Regions from separate parts of the Solibacillus silvestris genome, predicted to be linked through region 2. Evidence: riboswitches for the same ligand, from Rfam matches in the RefSeq annotation. Region 2 holds a riboswitch; the other holds the start of a gene.
The links. A riboswitch is a leader RNA that binds a small molecule or an ion and turns the genes downstream of it on or off. The one in region 2 is predicted to bind glycine.
Positions count from the first base shown of each region.

Region 1: it holds a riboswitch for glycine, as region 2 does, so the genes downstream of both, ACTHOQ_RS00120 (amino acid permease) here and gcvT (glycine cleavage system aminomethyltransferase GcvT) in region 2, are expected to answer to the same signal.

Region 1 covers NZ_JBQCJW010000001.1:19,731-29,136, reverse strand. The annotation lists gene ACTHOQ_RS00140 (DNA primase) at 30-332, shown strand; gene aspA (aspartate ammonia-lyase) at 387-1,802, opposite strand; gene ACTHOQ_RS00130 (GNAT family N-acetyltransferase) at 2,036-2,791, shown strand; gene ACTHOQ_RS00125 (dehydrogenase) at 2,953-3,459, shown strand; glycine riboswitch at 3,829-3,907, shown strand; gene ACTHOQ_RS00120 (amino acid permease) at 4,060-5,397, shown strand; gene ACTHOQ_RS00115 (hypothetical protein) at 5,510-5,683, opposite strand; gene ACTHOQ_RS00110 (MFS transporter) at 5,680-6,888, opposite strand; gene ACTHOQ_RS00105 (helix-turn-helix domain-containing protein) at 6,900-8,171, opposite strand; gene ACTHOQ_RS00100 (GNAT family N-acetyltransferase) at 8,389-8,940, shown strand; gene ACTHOQ_RS00095 (hypothetical protein) at 9,068-9,406, shown strand, end outside.
Region 2 covers NZ_JBQCJW010000037.1:7,325-16,730, forward strand. The annotation lists gene comGB (competence type IV pilus assembly protein ComGB) at 1-748, shown strand, start outside; gene comGC (competence type IV pilus major pilin ComGC) at 764-1,099, shown strand; gene ACTHOQ_RS16400 (prepilin-type N-terminal cleavage/methylation domain-containing protein) at 1,080-1,640, shown strand; gene ACTHOQ_RS16405 (pilus assembly FimT family protein) at 1,549-1,842, shown strand; gene comGF (competence type IV pilus minor pilin ComGF) at 1,839-2,291, shown strand; gene ACTHOQ_RS16415 (shikimate kinase) at 2,739-3,251, shown strand; glycine riboswitch at 3,380-3,472, shown strand; glycine riboswitch at 3,476-3,579, shown strand; gene gcvT (glycine cleavage system aminomethyltransferase GcvT) at 3,744-4,847, shown strand; gene gcvPA (aminomethyl-transferring glycine dehydrogenase subunit GcvPA) at 4,871-6,217, shown strand; gene gcvPB (aminomethyl-transferring glycine dehydrogenase subunit GcvPB) at 6,210-7,691, shown strand; gene ACTHOQ_RS16435 (rhodanese-like domain-containing protein) at 7,825-8,208, opposite strand; gene lipM (octanoyltransferase LipM) at 8,305-9,141, shown strand; partial or broken gene ACTHOQ_RS16445 (vitamin B12-dependent ribonucleotide reductase) at 9,405-9,406, shown strand, end outside.

The DNA of each region.
Region 1 (9,406 bases), on a different contig from region 2:
ATAAAAAAGCGAAAGAGGGGGGATAATTCATGATTCGTTCTGTTGGAGCCGGAAGCACAGGCTTGCAAAATCAAACACGTCGCAAAACACAGCAGGAGCAAACAATCCCCTTTCCTAAAATCGGGGACTCCGGAAATGTGGGGCTATCACAAGAAGAATTGCGCAGTGGGCAGTCTGAAATAGCTCAATTGATGGTCGGTGTTAAACCGAAAAAGCAGTTGAAATCCATTTTTGATGAAAACAATGACGTCGTGAAGCAAAATGCAGATGGCGACAGATTGGAAGTAAGTAAACGCGCCATTTCGCTGGCAAAGGAAATTCTGTTTGCTTAAATAAAGAAGCTCCGATGAGAAGTCAATTTCCCATGGGAGCTTTTTTTCAATCCATTATTTTTTTTCCAATGCACGTTCGCCTGCAATACCTGGCTGTGTTAATTCGAACGGGTTTAATATAATATCCAATTGCTCTACAGTAAAGAAGTTGTATTCAAGGCAAAGTTCACGTACAGATTTTCCGCTATGAAGTGCTTCACGGGCAATCTGGCTTGAGCGCTCGTAGCCTAAATGAGGTGCCAAAGCTGTTACTACACCTATTGAACGCTCTACAAAATCATGTAAACGCGCTTCATTCGCTTCGATATGGTCCAAGCAGTATTTTGTGAATACAGTAAAGCCGTTCGTCATAATTTCAATTGATTGCAATAAGTTGAACACTAAAACAGGCTCCATAACATTCAGTTCGAATTGACCTGCTTCAGATGCAAGGGAAATCGTCACATCATTGCCGATTACTTGGAACGCGATCTGGTTAATCAATTCCGGCATAACAGGATTCACTTTCCCTGGCATAATCGATGAACCAGGTTGGCGCTCAGGTAAACGGATTTCTGCAAAACCTGCTTTCGGCCCTGAAGCCATTAAGCGTAGATCATTACAAATTTTCGACATATTCATCATGGCGATTTTTAACATGGATGATACTTCAGCATATGTATCCGTATTTTGTGTACCATCGATTAAATTATCCACTTTCACGAACGGGAAACCACTATAAGCGGCAATATTTTCTACTGCCAATTTCATATACTCCGGGTCCGCATTTAAGCCTGTACCAATAGCTGTTGCCCCAATGTTGATTTGAAGCATCGTTTGCTGCGCTTTTTTAATGCGTGCGATATCACGCGCCACCACTGCAGCGTATGCGCCAAATTCTTGGCCTAATCGAACCGGAACCGCATCTTGTAAATGTGTGCGCCCCATTTTAACAATCGAATCGAATTCCACTGATTTTTGGATGAAGCTATCACGCATGACTTCCATCGCCATAATCAAATTGTCCAAAGTTGTCACTGTTGCGATATGGATAGCCGATGGGAAGGCATCATTTGTTGATTGGGCCATATTAACATGGCTGTTAGGACTAATGATTGAATAAGTACCTTTTTCTTCCCCTAAAATTTCTAATGCGCGATTTGCGATGACTTCGTTGGCATTCATATTCATGGAAGTGCCGGCGCCGCCTTGAATCGGGTCTACAACGAATTGATCGTGTAAATGCCCTTTAATAATGTCGTCAGATGCTTGCGCAATTGCATTGGCAATTGTTTGATCCAATTTGCCGATTGCTGCATTTGCAAGTGCTGAACTTTTTTTCACGATGGCAAATGCACGGATTAATTCTGGGTGCATTGTCATTTTAGTGATTGGGAAGTTTTCTAATGCACGAGTTGTTTGAACGCCGTAATATACGTCCTTTGGAATTTCCAATGTGCCTAAAAAGTCTTTTTCAATACGTGTACTCATTTGTACGAACCCTCCAAGAGAATTGTGTAATAGTTGGATAAACAACTACATTATACGCTAAATTATCATAAAAGCGTACTTGCTGAATTATTAGATTATTTGACGTATTCATGAAAATCGAATTAATGGATATTTGCGCTGTTTCTACAATGCGCCACAGTCGAAGCTTTGTATAATTGTGCTATGATGAGAGGGGAATAATTATATATAAAGTCCGAAAGTGAGGTTACGACGTGAATTTTTCATTTCAAGACATTCATATTTTCGCGGAAATCGAAAAAGAAACGGAGCTTTTTAAGCATTATAAACTCGATGAAATAAAAGATAGGTATGATAGCAATTTTGTATATTTCAGAAGATTGCCTACGCTGCAGGAATTGAAAGAGACACAGTTTTATTTAACGAAGTTCCAGCGATCAAGAAGGCAAAAATTTTTAAAGTTCGTCTTTCCACAAGACGTGGAACTCCCTTTTTATATTCGCCAATATTTTTCGTCGCAGCAGTTTAATATTGGAATTTTGGAAATGTATGCGATCCAGCCAAATGTATTTACGAAAGAAAGAATTCATCCTTCTGTAAAAATCGAACCTGTTACAGCACGTACAATCGATTCCTATTTAGCTTTGCAATATGAAGAAGATCTACAATGGGGAGAAAGCTATGCGAACGGAAAGCGTGCCATGTTGAAAAGGGACTTTGAGCAGCACCGCAAACAGCAATTTATCGCATTGATCGATGAACGGGTTGTTGGTATTGTCGATGTCATTGAATCACAAAAAACTGCAGAAATCGATAACTTTTTCGTAAGTCCGCAATTTCAGCGTCAAGGGATCGGCACAACGATGCAACAATATATTATGGAAAACTATGAGCGGAAGGTGATTATTTTAGTAGCGGATGGAAAGGATACGCCTAGGGAAATGTATACAAAACAAGGATATACTTATATTGGAAAACAATATAACGCACTTAAAATGAATTTTGATTGAAAAACTGTCCTAAACAATATATTTTTGCGCAATAATATTGAATTTCGTAACTTTTGTTTCTTTCATACGACTAATGTATGAAAGAAACGAGGTGAATTACATTGAAAAAATGGTTTCCTTATATAGTTGTTAGCATAATATTTTTACTTGCAGCGTGTAATATGAATGAACAGACAAATTCGTCAGAACCTGTTGACCAAGAACAAACAGACAATAAAGAAAATGAAAATGATGATCAAGGCGGAACGAAAAGCAATGAAGTTCAATATGAATTATTGTTTCAATTAGATTCGATTCCCCCAGAAGTCGGTACAAGCATTTCAATCGTGCAAGACGAGAAGCTTTATACAGCATGGGCGGAAATTTTCGGATTTGACTCTGTTCCGGCAATCGATTTTGAAACAGAGGAAGCTCTTTTCGTCACAGCATATTCGGATGGCTGCGGAAGAGAGCTTGAATATATTGATAAAGAAGAGGAAACGCTGATCATCAAGTTAAATTATCATGAAAATATTCGAAAAAAGGACGAAATTGCGTGTACAGACATAGCCTTGCCGAACACATATGTTGTGAAAATGGAAAAAACGGATACGAAACAAGGAAAGCTGATTGATATTAATCGCACATCGTATGAAGATGATTCAATTGTTCAGGATAAGCTGCAATAAAAATCAGAAAGCGTGAACTGCGCGTAAATACAGTTTCAAACAATACGAGGAGCTACCAATTCCTTCATAATAAATAAGTATTGAATATTACACTGAAAATGATAGATTCATTATTTTCGGTGTAATATTTTTTTAGCGGAAATTTTCTGTAATAGGGATGCATAATAGTGGAAATATAGGCAAATTGCTAGTCATTTGTAGATTTGCATTTTAAGAGCATTGTATCGGATGACAATAATTGATAGTATTAGTTATCGTACAATAATAGTATTGAACGCGATCTATAGGAAGTTGGAAGATGCCGACAACTTATGGGCAAATAATTGCATATATATCAAGCGAAGATCGTCGTGGATGACACTACTGACGGGAGCAGTTTCTGGAGAGAGCGCGTATAACGCGTCGCCGAAGGGTTCATAATCTCAGGCAAAAGGACAGAAGAGTAATGAGAGACGTTATTATTCTTATTTAACAGGGCTGATATTTTTATCGGCCCCTTTTTTATTTTCAGAAAATTCGATTGATGGACCGCGTTGTTTTACTTATTATTTTGCGCTGCGAATAAGCAGACAAAATATTTATCCTTTGGAGGGAATCGTTTTGGAACAACATGAATTGAAGCGCGATCTTAAAAATCGTCATGTTCAATTAATCGCGATTGGAGGAACAATCGGAACGGGGTTATTTTTAGGCTCGGGAAAAGCGATTTCACTTGCAGGGCCATCTATTATTTTTGCGTATTTAATCGTTGGAACTGCACTGTTTTTCGTTATGCGTGCACTTGGTGAATTGCTTTTGTCAAAAGGCGGCTATTCATCGTTCACGGAGTTTGCGACAGAATATTTGGGAGATTGGGCAGGCTATGTGACAGGGTGGACGTATTGGTTTTGCTGGATTATGACCGCTATGGCGGATATTATTGCGGTCGGGATGTATACGCAATATTGGTTTAATATTCCGCAATGGGTGCCGGCAATTGCATGCTTAGTCGGTCTTCTGGCACTGAATTTGCTGACTGTAAAATTATTTGGTGAATTGGAGTTCTGGTTTGCCCTTATTAAAATTATTACGATTGTCGCTCTCATTGCAATCGGCATCGTCTTGTTGATCATCGGTTTTGAAACAGAAACAGGGAAGGTTGCCGTAGCGAATCTTTGGGAGCACGGCGGATTGTTTCCGAATGGCGCATTTGGCTTTTTAATGGCATTCCAAATGGTTGTATTTGCTTTTGTCGGTGTGGAGCTTGTCGGTGTATCGGCAGCGGAAACGGCCAATCCCCAAAAGAATATACCATCAGCCATCAATAAAATACCAATTCGCATTTTATTGTTTTATGTTGGGGCGTTATTTGTCATTTTAACGATCAACCCTTGGAATACGCTAAGTGCAGCGAGCTCGCCGTTTGTGCAGGTTTTTGCGTTGGTGGGAATACCGATTGCAGCGGGTTTGATCAACTTTGTTGTGCTGACATCGGCAGCGTCTGCGGGAAATAGCGGGATGTTCTCGACAAGTCGTATGTTGTTTAGCTTAGGAAACAATAAGCAAGCACCAGCACCATTCAGCCGATTGAATAAAAATGCCGTACCGCAAAATGGCTTGCTCTTTTCGGCGGTAGTTGTGTCGATCGGGGCATTGCTTAGTTATTTCATGCCTGATGATGCGTTTAATATTGTCACGACGATTAGTGCAATATGCTTTATTTGGGTATGGAGCATCATTTTAATTTCACATATTGTCTATAAAAAGCGTCACCCGCAATTGCACGCAAAATCGATTTTCAAGGCACCGCTGACACCGTTTATCAATTATGCAATATTGGCGTTCTTTGTGTTTTTATTAGTCATTATGGGTGTTTCGGAATATACTAGAACATCTTTAATGCTTACTCCGTTATGGTTTGTTTTATTGTTCATTTTATACGCAATTCGAAAAAAATAGGGAAAAGAATCCGGGCTTCCATAGAAGAGGCCCGGATTGTTCTTTTCGATGCTTTTTCAATTTAGGCTTACCTGTATTTGCATAATGGGGGTTAATTGCTTCATAATGCCATTTACTGCAGTTTACCTAATAGATGCTTCCTTGCTTCCATATATATTTTGTCATCGCAAGCATCGCATGAAAACTTCCCGCGCATATTCCGTTTGAACTTTTGATATTTCTTCGTGCCCTCTTTTAAAAGGAAAGGCTTTTTGCAGCAAAAACAAGTCGTTTCATATGTGATCATTTTATCTCCTCCTGAACGAAAAGAAATTTATTTTTCAATAAATGAACATAAACGAAGCAAGCAATCAATACACCGATAAAAGCGAATAAACTAGTAACAAGCCGGATTGAAAACATTTCCGCCAACAAGCCGATAATCAATGTTAAAGAAATTTGCATTATACTTTCGATTAGGCTGAGCGAACTGCTGAAACGCCCCATCAACTTTGCAGGAATTGTTTGCTGATAAAATGTTGCATATCCTGCATTGCTGAATGCCATGAACAACCCGAGCAGTATAAAGGCTCCAACAGCAATGAGCAGATTTTGCGAAAAATAAAAAGTGAAATAACAAATGAGAGTGAATGTAAACCCTGCTCCAATATACGAAGCCAATGAAAATTTATGTACAAATTTCGCGGCCAAAAAACCGCCGACAATAGCGCCGATTCCTGTCATCCCAACGATGATGCCATATGCAGTATCGGAAACGTTATGGAAATCCTTTAAAAAAGACATTTCCTGAGAATCGAGCGAATAGCAAATCATGAGCGCGATGGAATAGAACATGAAAAATTGCAGCATTGCTTTTTTTTCGCGAATGAACTGCCAAACGAGATAAAAATCATCAAGTATAATGGCAGGTGTAAGCATTTTGGACTGGCTGTCTTCTTTTTGCTGCACATTCGGCAATAAATACATCATCGATGCACTGAGAAGCAGCATGCAGCCATTCGTCCACATCGCGGCGGCCGTATTGCTGAAGGCGATAATTGCCCCGCTTAAAGCAGGTCCGATCATAAAACTCCCCGAGCCTAACATGCTATTAATCGCATTGAAGCGCAAGCGATTCTTTTGCTCGACAATTTTTGCGATCATATATGTGCCGCTCGGATTTGAAAAGCTCGTCGTAATATTGGCCAGAAAAATGAAACAATAAATCATCCAAATATCCGTAAGAAAGGGCATTGTAAAAACGATCAAAGCACGAAATAAATCGCCGCCAATCAAAATGAATCTTTTGTTTGACCGGTCCACGATGGAACCAGCGAAAAAACTGCAAATGATGCGAGCGATGGGGCCTATTATATAAATGCCTGCAACAGCTGCGGGTGACTGTGTTAAATGCCAGACAGACAGATTAAGCGCAATCAAATAAATCCAGCTGCCTAATCGGGAAATGCCGAATCCAAACCATAAATAAAAATAATCCTTCTTCAGCTCCATATGCTTCCTCCTTAACGGCTCATACGCTGCCGTATGTTTTCACTTGCACCGAGTGCCAGCTTATAGCATTGGCTCGCTTGCTTATAGGCGTTCAAATGTTCATAAAATCGTCCCCATAGCGGTGCATAAAAAATTGTCAATGCATAATATTGCTGGTCATTAAAATGGGGGAAAACCGTCTCTTCAAGCTCCTTTAGCCGTCTGATTGAATGGCCCTCTTCCAAAGCGTATTGAAGAAGCCGCCGCTGGTAAATATGGTGCAGCACTGAAAATGCAGATTCATCATAGCGTGAGAGTAACTTGTTTAATTGGGCGGAATCGTTTTGCTGATAGCAAGTGCGCATCCAGTTAATAACAGAATGCAAATCTTCATCATATTGGTTGGCGATTTTATAATGCTCGCTTGCCCTTTGAAATGATTGTTGGCACTCATAGCAATACGCAATATTATTATGCAGTGAACTCCATTGCAGCGGCGATTGGATTGAAGGTACATTTGCTAGCAAGTCAAGTCCCGCTTCGAATTCCCGCAATGCTTCACGAAAGCGGTGCAAATCATTGTAGATGACGCCTTTCATCGAATAGAGCTTAAGTTGAAACAATGGCTTGAACTGATGTTTGAAAAAATGGTTTGCCAAGTCAATATGGTGAAGCGCCTTTTGGAAATTGTAGCTTCGATGATTCGAAAAAGCGATATGATAATGGTAATTTGCAAGCTCGAATGGATGGGCGTTTGCTAAATATTGCGAATAGGCATGGCGCTGCTCTTTCATCGCCAGTTGTTCAAACTCCGAAAAAGACAAATGTCCGAATGCGGTGATCGCAACAAAAAGTTCTGTAATGCGGTCCCTTTTCCAACTGACAATCGGTTCGATTTCGCGCAAAAGATTTCTCGCCTGAATATCCTCTTTTATCGAATACAAATAGCGTCCATACACGAGCTTTGCGAGTATTTGCTGTTCAACGGATTGTTCATTTTGCTGCAAAGCAAGCAGCTGGTTGATTTCGTCGGCAGTCAATGCATTATTGGACAGTAATTTTTCATACGCCGTTTCCAAAAAAGCCATTTGATTTTCCAAATGTTGCTGAAGGCTAAAAAAGTTTATGCCCAACTTATCGAATAGTTGTTCATACATAGAGTTTTCCGCAATGACTAGTTCATTTTCGATGCGGCTTAAATAGGAGGGGGTGCATATGCCGAATGCGACCTCGTCCTGTGTTAATTTCTTTTTTTGCCGGAAGTATTTTAATAGCTTTCCCCAAGCCTGATCATTTTTTTCCATTTCGAACACCTCGTGTTTATTTTAACAAATTAATAACTGATTATATTGTGAATTTTCACTCGAAAATGGGCAATCAATGTAAGAAAAACGGGGAAATTACACAAATGTTGCGGTGAAATATGTTTTTCTAATTGCATAATCGCACATTGCTCTATATGATAAGAAAATAAAAAAGGTAATTTCGTTTCAAATGGGAGCTTAGATTGGAGAGATTCATATGTTTTTTTATGAAGTGGATAATGAAATTCAGTTAAAATTAATTACGCAAAATGATGCGGAGGAAATTTTCGCATTTATTGACCGTTCGCGCGATTATTTGCGGGAATGGCTTGGCTGGGTGGACAATACGAAAACGGTCGAAGATACACGCGCATTTGCCGCATTGAATTTAGAAAAATTTGCAAAGCGCGAAGGACTCGACACGGCAATTTTTTATAAAGGGAAATTTGTAGGGAAAGTGTCGATTAACACGATTAACTGGTCGCTCAAAAAATGTGAGATCGGCTATTTTTTAGATGAAGAATTTCAAGGTGAGGGCATTATGACGCGTGCTGTAAAAGGGATTATTGATATTGCGTTTCACGAATATAAGCTTCAAAAAGTTGAAATCCATGCAGCGGTGAATAATCGAAAGAGCCGTCATATTGCAGAGCGTCTTGGCTTTATGCATGAAGGAACAATCCGGCAGGCGGAATGGCTGTATGATCACTATGTGGATCATGCGGTATATGGATTGCTTGCAGATGAATGGGTTGGAGAATACAAATAAATTTTTAGCCTCGTCAAAATAATATTTGGCGGGGTTTTTTAGTTTTTTTAAAAATTTCCAGAATAATGGTTGCATTAAAAAATGTAACGGTGTAATATGTAACTAGAACACTAATACGGAGGAGAATATGAAATCTTTTATCGGTTTATTAAAAAAAGAGCATGCGCATTATGCTAGTTTGAATTTTGTCATGGTTGGCTTTGCGGTTTTTGCAATATCGATCGTCCCGGTCGTGCTGCATAATTATTACAGTCAATCGACCATTCAGGGCAATCGTTTTATATTCACTTTAGTTGCGTCAAGCATTGTTTCCTTTCTCTGTATATTTTCTTTCTTCTCAAGCCTGAAAGCGGATATTAGAAAAAAGGAGCTGTGGCTGCATAATACGCAATCGATTATTACATTAATAATGGCTAAAGCGGTGTATCAGCTTGTTTCTGTTCTCGTTATTAATGCCGTTTGCTTT
Region 2 (9,406 bases):
ACAGCTCGCTTTTCAACAACAAGCGAAGGCGAAACTATTAAAGGTGATGTCGTATCCGCTCGTCTTATTTTCATTTTTGATTATGCTGTTTTTGGCATTTCGGACGTATTTCTTGCCGAATATATCATCTGTCGTGACATCAAGGGTGAATGAAGAAGTGTCAGCAAGTATTCAATGGTCGACATTTTTCCTCCATATGCCAGACTATATTGTCGGTGCAGCATTAGTACTATGCATTGTTTTCTTGGGTTTTGTTTTATATGTGCGAAAGAAACGCATAGACTTGCAACTCCATATTTTATTTAAGCTCCCATTCATCAGCCTTTTTTGGCGTTTAATATTGACGAGGCAGTTTTCCCGTCATTTAGGCAATTTATTATTGGCAGGGTTTTCCTTGCAAAATGCATTCGACCATTTAAAATCCCAGCAGCATCAAAAGCAAATTGCATACATTGCCAATACTTTGCAGCAGCGCATACTGATCGGTGATTCTTTGGCGCGTGCGGCGGAAGTTGTCGGCTATTTTTACCCGAAATTTGAGCATTTCATTGCACATGGCGAGGCAAGTGGATTATTAGGGCGGGAACTGATCTTATATTGCGAGCTTCTTGATGAAAAGCTCCAAAAAATAATCGAACGTTTATTGGCGATCATCCAGCCCCTGCTTTTCATTATTATCGCTATTTGTGTAATTGCCGCATATTTAAGCATTTTGATTCCTATGTATGATGTAATCGACTTTATATAAGAAGAGGTGAAATAGATGAAAAATGAAAAAGGATTTACGCTAGTAGAAATGCTTGTAGTGCTATTGATTATTTCGATCTTAATATTAGTGACTATACCAAATGTATCACGGCATTTCGCTTCAATTGATGAAAAAGGATGCGATGCATATATTCTAATGCTGCAAGGGCAAGTGGAGGCTTATAAACTGGACAAAAAGGAATACCCAAGCTCGATTTCCGATTTAGTAAATGAAAAGTATATTGTCGAAGAGGATTTGAGGTGCCCGGATAATACACAAATACAAATAGAAGATGGGAAAGTGATCGGTCCATCGAAGAAGCGTGATTCCAATGAGTCCGATAAAACATAGAATAAAAGCATTATTGAACGATGAACGAGGATTTACGCTTTTGGAAATGCTTGTTGTCCTGGCAATTTTTTTAATTGTTCAATCTGCAATTTTATATTTTTCCCATGAGCCATTAGTCGACTATACGGAGAAACAAGTCATGAGTCAAAACGAATTGTTAATAAGAATGGCACAGCTGAGCTCGATCGAAACGGGAAGCCCGCATAGCTTTCAAGTCGTAAATTGTAATCGCATCATAATAAAGGAACGCAATCAGCCTGTACATTTGTATGACCAACGTTTACCCCGCCATGTTGAATTATTTTTGTCGACGCCCGGCTCTAGCCTCATCTTTAATACGAGAGGAAATGTTCAGGCATTCGGCAGGCTAACCTATCATTTCGAAAATGTGAGCTATCAGTACTCGATTAATATCGGGAAAGGAAGAATTTTGGATAAGGAGGTTTTTCATGGGGCAACAGGGCATAACACTTGTGGAAACATTGTTAGCGGTCGTCATTTTATTTTTTCTCTCTTCGACGATCATTCCCCTCACGTATAATATGAAGCAGCAAATCGCGGTTCAAAAAGTGCAAGCACATGCAGCGGAGGCCGCTTTCATCGGTGCGCTGAAATATGCGAGATATGGAGAATATTCGGGAATACAGCAAATTGATGATACTCTGTTCAGTTGGGTTTATGATGGCAGCCATATTTGTGTCATGTTTGAAGCAGATGGGCTGGAAGAGGAGCTATGCGTATGATCAGAAGCAGATTGAACGAGAGAGGATTTACATTATTGGAAAGTCTGTTTCAATTAGCCGTCTTCTTTTTATTCGCTTCGATCAGTCTTCTTATCTTCGTCTGGGTGCGGGATATTCAGCAATTACAACAAATGAACGATGATGTGAATTGGGAATTTTTCATTTATGATTTGCATCAATATAATATGAACTCGGCATCCGGAAAAATATTGGATTCAAACAAATTGCAACTTGAAATTTTGAATGATCCAAGTGATCGGCTATTTATATTTGATAAATCAGAGCACCATTTACGGAAAAGATCGAATAAAGGCGGGAATGAAATAATGCTGCCGCATGTTCGCAATTGGCATTTACATGTTGCAGGACATGAAATAAATATGAAAGTGGTGATGCAGGATGGAACCGAGCGACAAAGAGCGCTCGTCTTACCAATGGCTCCGGAATGAAAGAGGCGCGTTATTTTTATTGGCCGTACTGTTATTATTTATTGTTACGGGGGCTGCAATTTTATATACGAATGCATTTTTTGCCCAACTAAAAATTTATAATTCGTTGGAATCTATTTACGTTCGTGCTACGATAAACATACTAAATACTCATTGAAGTTCAACTCTTTTCAGTAGAGGGCACCTATTCCGATAGACGGGAAAGTGAATGCAAGTATTCCTCTCTATTAGCAATAGTACAAGCATTTATTGAAAAGAAGTGAAAGCCCCGGTAATATGACGAATTTGGGCATGTATTCCGATAAAGGAAGACAGCTGTTGTCGAATGATGCGGCAACAGTTGTCTGACCCACGGCTTGAGGTCCTGAACACAAAGCCAAATTCGGCTGCAATTACACGGAAGATGGTATGAATTGAGTAGCTCGTAATTAGAAGAAGGTGAACAGCATGCGAAAAATATATTTAGTTGGATTTATGGGATGCGGAAAGAGTGCGATTGGTAGACGTTTAAGTTATTTCTTGAAAATGCCTTATTACGATATGGACCATGAAATTGTCCGGCAGCAAGGAATGACGATTCCAGAAATTTTCGAGAAATACGGAGAAGCGCATTTCCGGGAAATCGAGACGGATTTTTTAAAAAGTTTCCGTGATGAAGCATGCATTATCGCAACAGGTGGTGGAGTGGCAGTTAACGAAGAGAACCGTAAAATTATGCGTCATACAGGCCTTGTTTTTTTTCTGGATGCAAAATTTGAGGACATTTATATGCGCATCCGCAATGACAAAAACCGCCCCATTGTACAGAAATCTACAGAAGAGGAGTTAGAAGAGCTGTATTACTATCGCAGAAAGTTTTATAGGGAAGCAGGCCATATACAAGTGCTTACGGCAAGTAGAACGTTAAGGCAAATTGTCGAATATATTGCTTTCCAAGTAAACAGACTGAAAGGCGAATGATTTCTATTATTTCTTTGATATAATTCGTGTTTTAACTAAAAACAAAAAAAGATTGCGTTTTCAATGTGTTCAATGTTAGGATATTGCTAAGAGTTAAGTTATAAATTTAGTTAAAGAAACTGACGCGGATGATGGTACGGGGAGAGAACGTGAAGTCACGTCGCCGAAGGAGCAAATAGCGCAGCTATGAATCTCTCAGGCAAAAAGACTCGTATTGGACGCAACTCTGGAGAGCGCTGCATGGAATTTATTGCAGCCACCAACGGGGAAAGCCTAAAATGTGATAGATAATCAAACTTAGGTGTAACTTTCAGGTGCAAGGACAGAGAATCTCGGAAAAGGGATTCGTCTGTCTTTTTTTATGGAGAAGAAAGCAGTTGCTTTCTGAAAAGTCTATAAAAAAGGCAGTGTTTCGCGTTATATTTATGCAAAATACAGTTCCCTTTTCAAATGATCGGTCTACAATCATACATACTTAAGGAGGACATGAACATGGCAAATGAATTAAAACGTACACCACTTTTTGATGAATATGCAAAATATGGTGGGAAAACAATCGATTTTGGTGGTTGGGAATTACCGGTGCAATTTTCTTCAATCAAGGAAGAACATGATGCAGTGCGAAACCGAGCTGGCCTTTTTGATGTTTCCCATATGGGCGAAATTTTTGTGGAAGGACCGGATGCGCTTTCGTATTTACAAAAGATGCTTTCAAATGATATTTCCAAAATTGCAATTGGCGGTGCGCAATATAGCGCATTATGCTATGAAAGCGGCGGTGTTGTAGACGATTTATTAACATATCGTTTAGCGGATGACCGTTATTTGCTTTGTGTGAATGCGGCTAATATTGAAAAAGACTTTGAATGGCTGCAGCAGCATCTAGAAGGTGATGTGAAAATTACCAATGCTTCAGATGAATATGCCCAAATCGCACTGCAAGGCCCTTTGTCGCAGGAAGTGTTACAGAAGCTGACATCTATGGATTTGGCGACAATTAAATATTTCAAATTCCAAGATAATGTAGATGTAGGCGGACATTCCGTGCTTGTATCCCGCTCAGGCTATACAGGTGAAGACGGTTTTGAAATTTACGGCACACCACAGGCGATTGTTGACCTTTGGAACAAAATTTTAGAAGCCGGAAAAGACAAGGGAGTTGTAGCAGCCGGTTTAGGTGCTCGCGATACATTGCGCTTTGAAGCATGCTTACCATTATATGGTCAAGAACTATCAAAAGATATATCTCCGCTCGAAGCTGGAATTGGCTTTGCGGTGAAACTGGCAAAAGACCCGCAATTTATCGGGCAGCAAGCTTTAATTGAACAAAAAGAAAAGGGACTTTCACGTAAATCAGTCGGCATTGAAATGATCGACAAAGGAATTCCGCGTCATGGCTATAAAGTATTCAAAGATGGCGTAGAAATTGGCGAAGTTACAACAGGTACGCAATCGCCGATGACAAAACGCAATATCGGTTTAGCGTTAATTGACGCAAAATTCGCGGAAGTTGGAATTGAAGTAGAAATTGAAGTTCGCAAAAATAAAGCGAAAGCAGCAATCGTGGAAACACCATTTTATAAACGCAGTAAATAAAAATTTTGAAAAGAGGGTTAACAATGAAACATCGTTATTTACCTATGACGGAACAAGACAAGCAAGAAATGTTAGACCGTATCGGAGTTGCTACAATCGATGAGCTTTTTGCGGATATACCGGAAAAAGTTCGCTTCCAAGGGAATTATAAAATCAAAGAAGCAAAATCTGAAGCAGCGTTAATGAAAGAATTGTCTCAAATGGCGGCTAAAAATAAAGATACAGCAAGCAATGTATCGTTTTTAGGTGCGGGTGTCTACAATCACTACAAGCCGGTTATTGTCGATCATGTCATATCGCGCTCAGAGTTTTATACAGCATACACACCTTACCAGCCCGAAATTTCGCAAGGTGAGCTGCAGGCGATTTTTGAGTTCCAAACGATGATTGCGGAGCTGACAGGGATGGATATCGCCAACTCGTCCATGTACGATGGCGGTACAGCGTTGGCAGAGGCAGGAATGCTCGCTGCGGGCCATACACGTCGCAATAAATTATTGATTTCTGGGGCAGTACATCCAGAATATAAAGATGTTGTCGCAATGTATGCATATGGCCAATCAATTGAAGTTGTAACAATCCCGGCTAAAGATGGTGTGACGGATATCGATGCATTAAAAGGGTTGATTGATGACCAAACAGCTGGTGTCATAGTGCAATATCCGAACTTCTTTGGTCAAATCGAAAACCTGCAGCCACTTGCAGATATTACACATGAAGCAAAGGGATTATTTATCGTGTCTGCCAACCCATTGGCACTTGGCGTTTTAACACCACCCGGAAAATTAGGTGCGGACATTACAGTAGGTGATGCGCAAGTATTCGGTATCGCGGAAGCGTTCGGTGGCCCACACTGCGGTTACTTCGCCGTAACGAATAAATTAATGCGTAAAGTGCCAGGTCGTTTAGTTGGAGAAACAGTAGACCAAGACGGACGCCGTGGTTATGTATTAACATTGCAAGCGCGTGAGCAGCATATTCGCCGTGATAAAGCGACATCGAATATTTGCTCCAACCAAGCATTGCTTGCACTTGCCTCATCTGTTGCAATGACGGCTCTCGGAAAACAGGGGATGCAGGAAATGGCGAAACAAAATATCGTGAAAACACGATTTGCAAAAAATGCATTTGAAGCAGCTGGTTTTGAAGTTGTTTATCAAGGGGCGCACTTCAATGAAATCGTCGTTAATGCGAGACATAATGTAACACAGTTAAACAAAGCATTAATCGAAAAAGGTATTATTGGCGGTTTTGATTTAGGTCGTGTTTATCCGGAATTAGAAAATCATGCACTAATTGCTGTTACGGAAATTCGTACAAAGGAAGAAATCGAGCAATTAGTTGCAGAAATGGGGGCTTACAATGCATAACGAAAACCAATCACTCATTTTCGAAATTACAAAGCCAGGTCGTATCGGCTACAATCTAGAGGCTCTTGATGTACCTGACTTTGATCTTGAAGAGCTCTTGCCAAAAGAATTAGTACGCCAGGAAGCAGCTGATCTGCCGGAAGTTTCGGAGTTAGATATCATGCGTCATTATACAGCACTTTCACGCCGTAACCACGGTGTAGACTCAGGTTTCTACCCGTTAGGTTCATGTACAATGAAATACAATCCGAAAATTAATGAAACTGTTGCACGTTATTCTGGTTTTGCCAATATTCACCCATTACAGGATGAGTCAACGGTACAAGGGGCAATGGAGCTGCTTTATGATTTACAAACATCACTGGAAGAAATTACAGGGATGGATGAAGTGACATTACAGCCAGCAGCAGGTGCACATGGGGAATGGACAGCGCTAATGATGATCCGTGCATTCCATGAATCAAATGGAGAAGGGCACCGCAATAAAGTAATCGTCCCTGATTCGGCACATGGTACAAACCCGGCTTCTGCAACGGTGGCTGGCTTTGAAACAATTACGATTAAATCAGGCGAGGATGGCTTAGTCGATTTAGACGATTTACGCCGTGTTGTCGGTCCCGATACAGCTGCATTAATGCTGACAAACCCGAACACATTAGGATTATTTGAAGAAAATATTATAGAAATGGCTGAAATTGTGCATAGTGTCGGAGGTAAAGTTTACTACGACGGCGCAAACTTAAATGCTGTAATGAGCAAAGCGCGTCCAGGCGACATGGGCTTTGACTGTGTTCACTTAAACTTGCATAAAACATTTACAGGTCCGCATGGTGGAGGTGGTCCAGGTTCGGGTCCAGTAGGGGTAAAAGCAGATTTAATCCCATTCTTGCCAAAGCCGGTATTGGTGAAGAAAGAAGATGGCACATTCCACTTCGATTACAACCGTCCGCAGTCGATCGGTCGCGTAAAACCATATTACGGTAACTTCGGCATTAATGTACGCGCATATACGTACATCCGTACAATGGGTCCAGATGGGTTAAAAGCAGTTACAGAATATGCAGTGTTGAATGCAAACTACATGATGCGTCGTTTAGAAGAGCATTATGATTTGCCGTATGACCGTCATTGCAAGCATGAATTCGTATTGTCAGGCCGCCGTCAAAAGAAATTGGGCGTTCGTACATTAGATATCGCAAAACGTCTGCTTGACTTCGGCTACCATCCACCAACAGTTTACTTCCCGTTGAATGTGGAAGAGGGAATTATGATTGAGCCGACAGAAACAGAATCGAAAGAAACATTGGATGCATTCTGTGATGCGATGATTCAAATTGCACAAGAAACAATCGATAATCCAGCATTGGTTCAGGAAGCTCCTCATACAACGGTAGTCAATCGTTTAGACGAAACACGCGCTGCACGTACGCCAGTGTTGCGCTATAAAAAGCAAGAAGAAGTAACGATTTCATAAAAATGATGCAAAAAAGAGGTCAGAGCTGTTTCTGACCTTTTTTCTTTGACTAAGGTTAGACTTCTTACGTGTAACAATATAATGGTAGAAACCCACAATAAAAAGCCCTCTAGCGTGTAGAGAGCTTTTATGATTAGTTTTTCGATTTTACTTTGCCTGTCCAGGTTTTGAAGCCGCCTTGCAGTTGGTAAAGTTGGCTATAGCCTTTTTTCTTTAAAGTTAATGCAGCGCGGGCGCTACGACCAGAGTTTTGGCAGTAGAGATACACTGGTAAGTCTGGACGAATTTCTTTATGACGCGTGTTGAATTGTGTCATAGGAATGTTTCGGGCACCTAAAATATGGCCGGCTTCGAATTCTTTCGGTTCGCGTAAATCGATTAATTGAGCTTTGCGATAGCCTTCAATAAATTGCTCCTGTGTTAAATTTGTTACGGCTTTTTTTAAGCGCATTGAATTGATGACTACATAAGCGACGATTACTACTAAAATTCCTAGTATCGTATATAAAATTGTCACAGCGATATTGCCCCTTTCTTTCTGTACTTCTTATTATAAGAGATGAACTAGAGATAGTCGAGCCAGTTTGTTAAAATGAATGAGTGGAGGCGAGAAATTTTGAAAAAACAATGGTATTTTATTAATTCGGGCCCATGTAGTCCAGCATATAATATGGCGTTAGACGAGGCATTGATGGATTGGCACAGTGAAGGCGAATTTCCTCCTGTCATCCGTTTTTATGAATGGAATCCTGCAACATTATCAATCGGCTATTTTCAGCAAGTACATAAAGATATTAACTTGCAGGCTGTACAGGAGCAGCAATTAGGCTTCATTCGCCGTCCTACAGGTGGACGGGCAGTTTTGCATGATCAGGAGCTGACGTATTCCGTCATCGTTTCAGAAAGCTATCCAAACATGCCTGAAACAGTGACAGAGGCATACCGTGTCATTAGTGAAGGGATTTTACAAGGCTTCCGTAAATTAGGATTGAATGCCTATTTTAGTGTGCCTGAAACAAAGGAACAATTAGATGACCTGAAAAAGCCGAAGAGCGCGGTCTGCTTTGATGCACCGAGCTGGTATGAGCTAGTTGTCGAAGGAAAAAAAGTGGCAGGCAGTGCGCAAACACGTCAAAAAGGCGTTATTTTACAGCATGGAGCCATATTATTGGATTTAAATGAAGAATTATTATTGTCGGTATTTAATTTTGATTCTGCTGAGGAAAAAGAAAGAATGCGAAAAAAATTACCTGAAAAGGCAGTGGCAATGAATCAGTTCGTCGACATTCCGTTTACAATTGAACAATGTGTGGACGCTTTTTCGAAAGGGTTTGAGGAAGCATTGAATATAGAACTAATTCCTTATGAATTAACAGAACAGCAGACACAATATGTTGAACAATTAATGCAAAAGAAATATTTGACGGATGAGTGGAATTTCAAAAAATAGATTGCGAACATTTGTTTTTGTTTTCAAGAAAAAAATTTTTATACTAGAAACGTTGATATAGATGGATTCAACAGAAAAGGAAAAAAATCAAGCCCTTGTTTGAAAAAAAGATTTATTGTAATCTTTTTTAAGTGAAATTATATAACCCAACATATAGAATGTTGTTGAACAAATAAGCACAATATATGGTATAAGTTGTGTTTAATTTACATTCGTGAAGGGAACCTTAAAATTATTAAATTATTCAAAGGGGGGCTTACGCGGT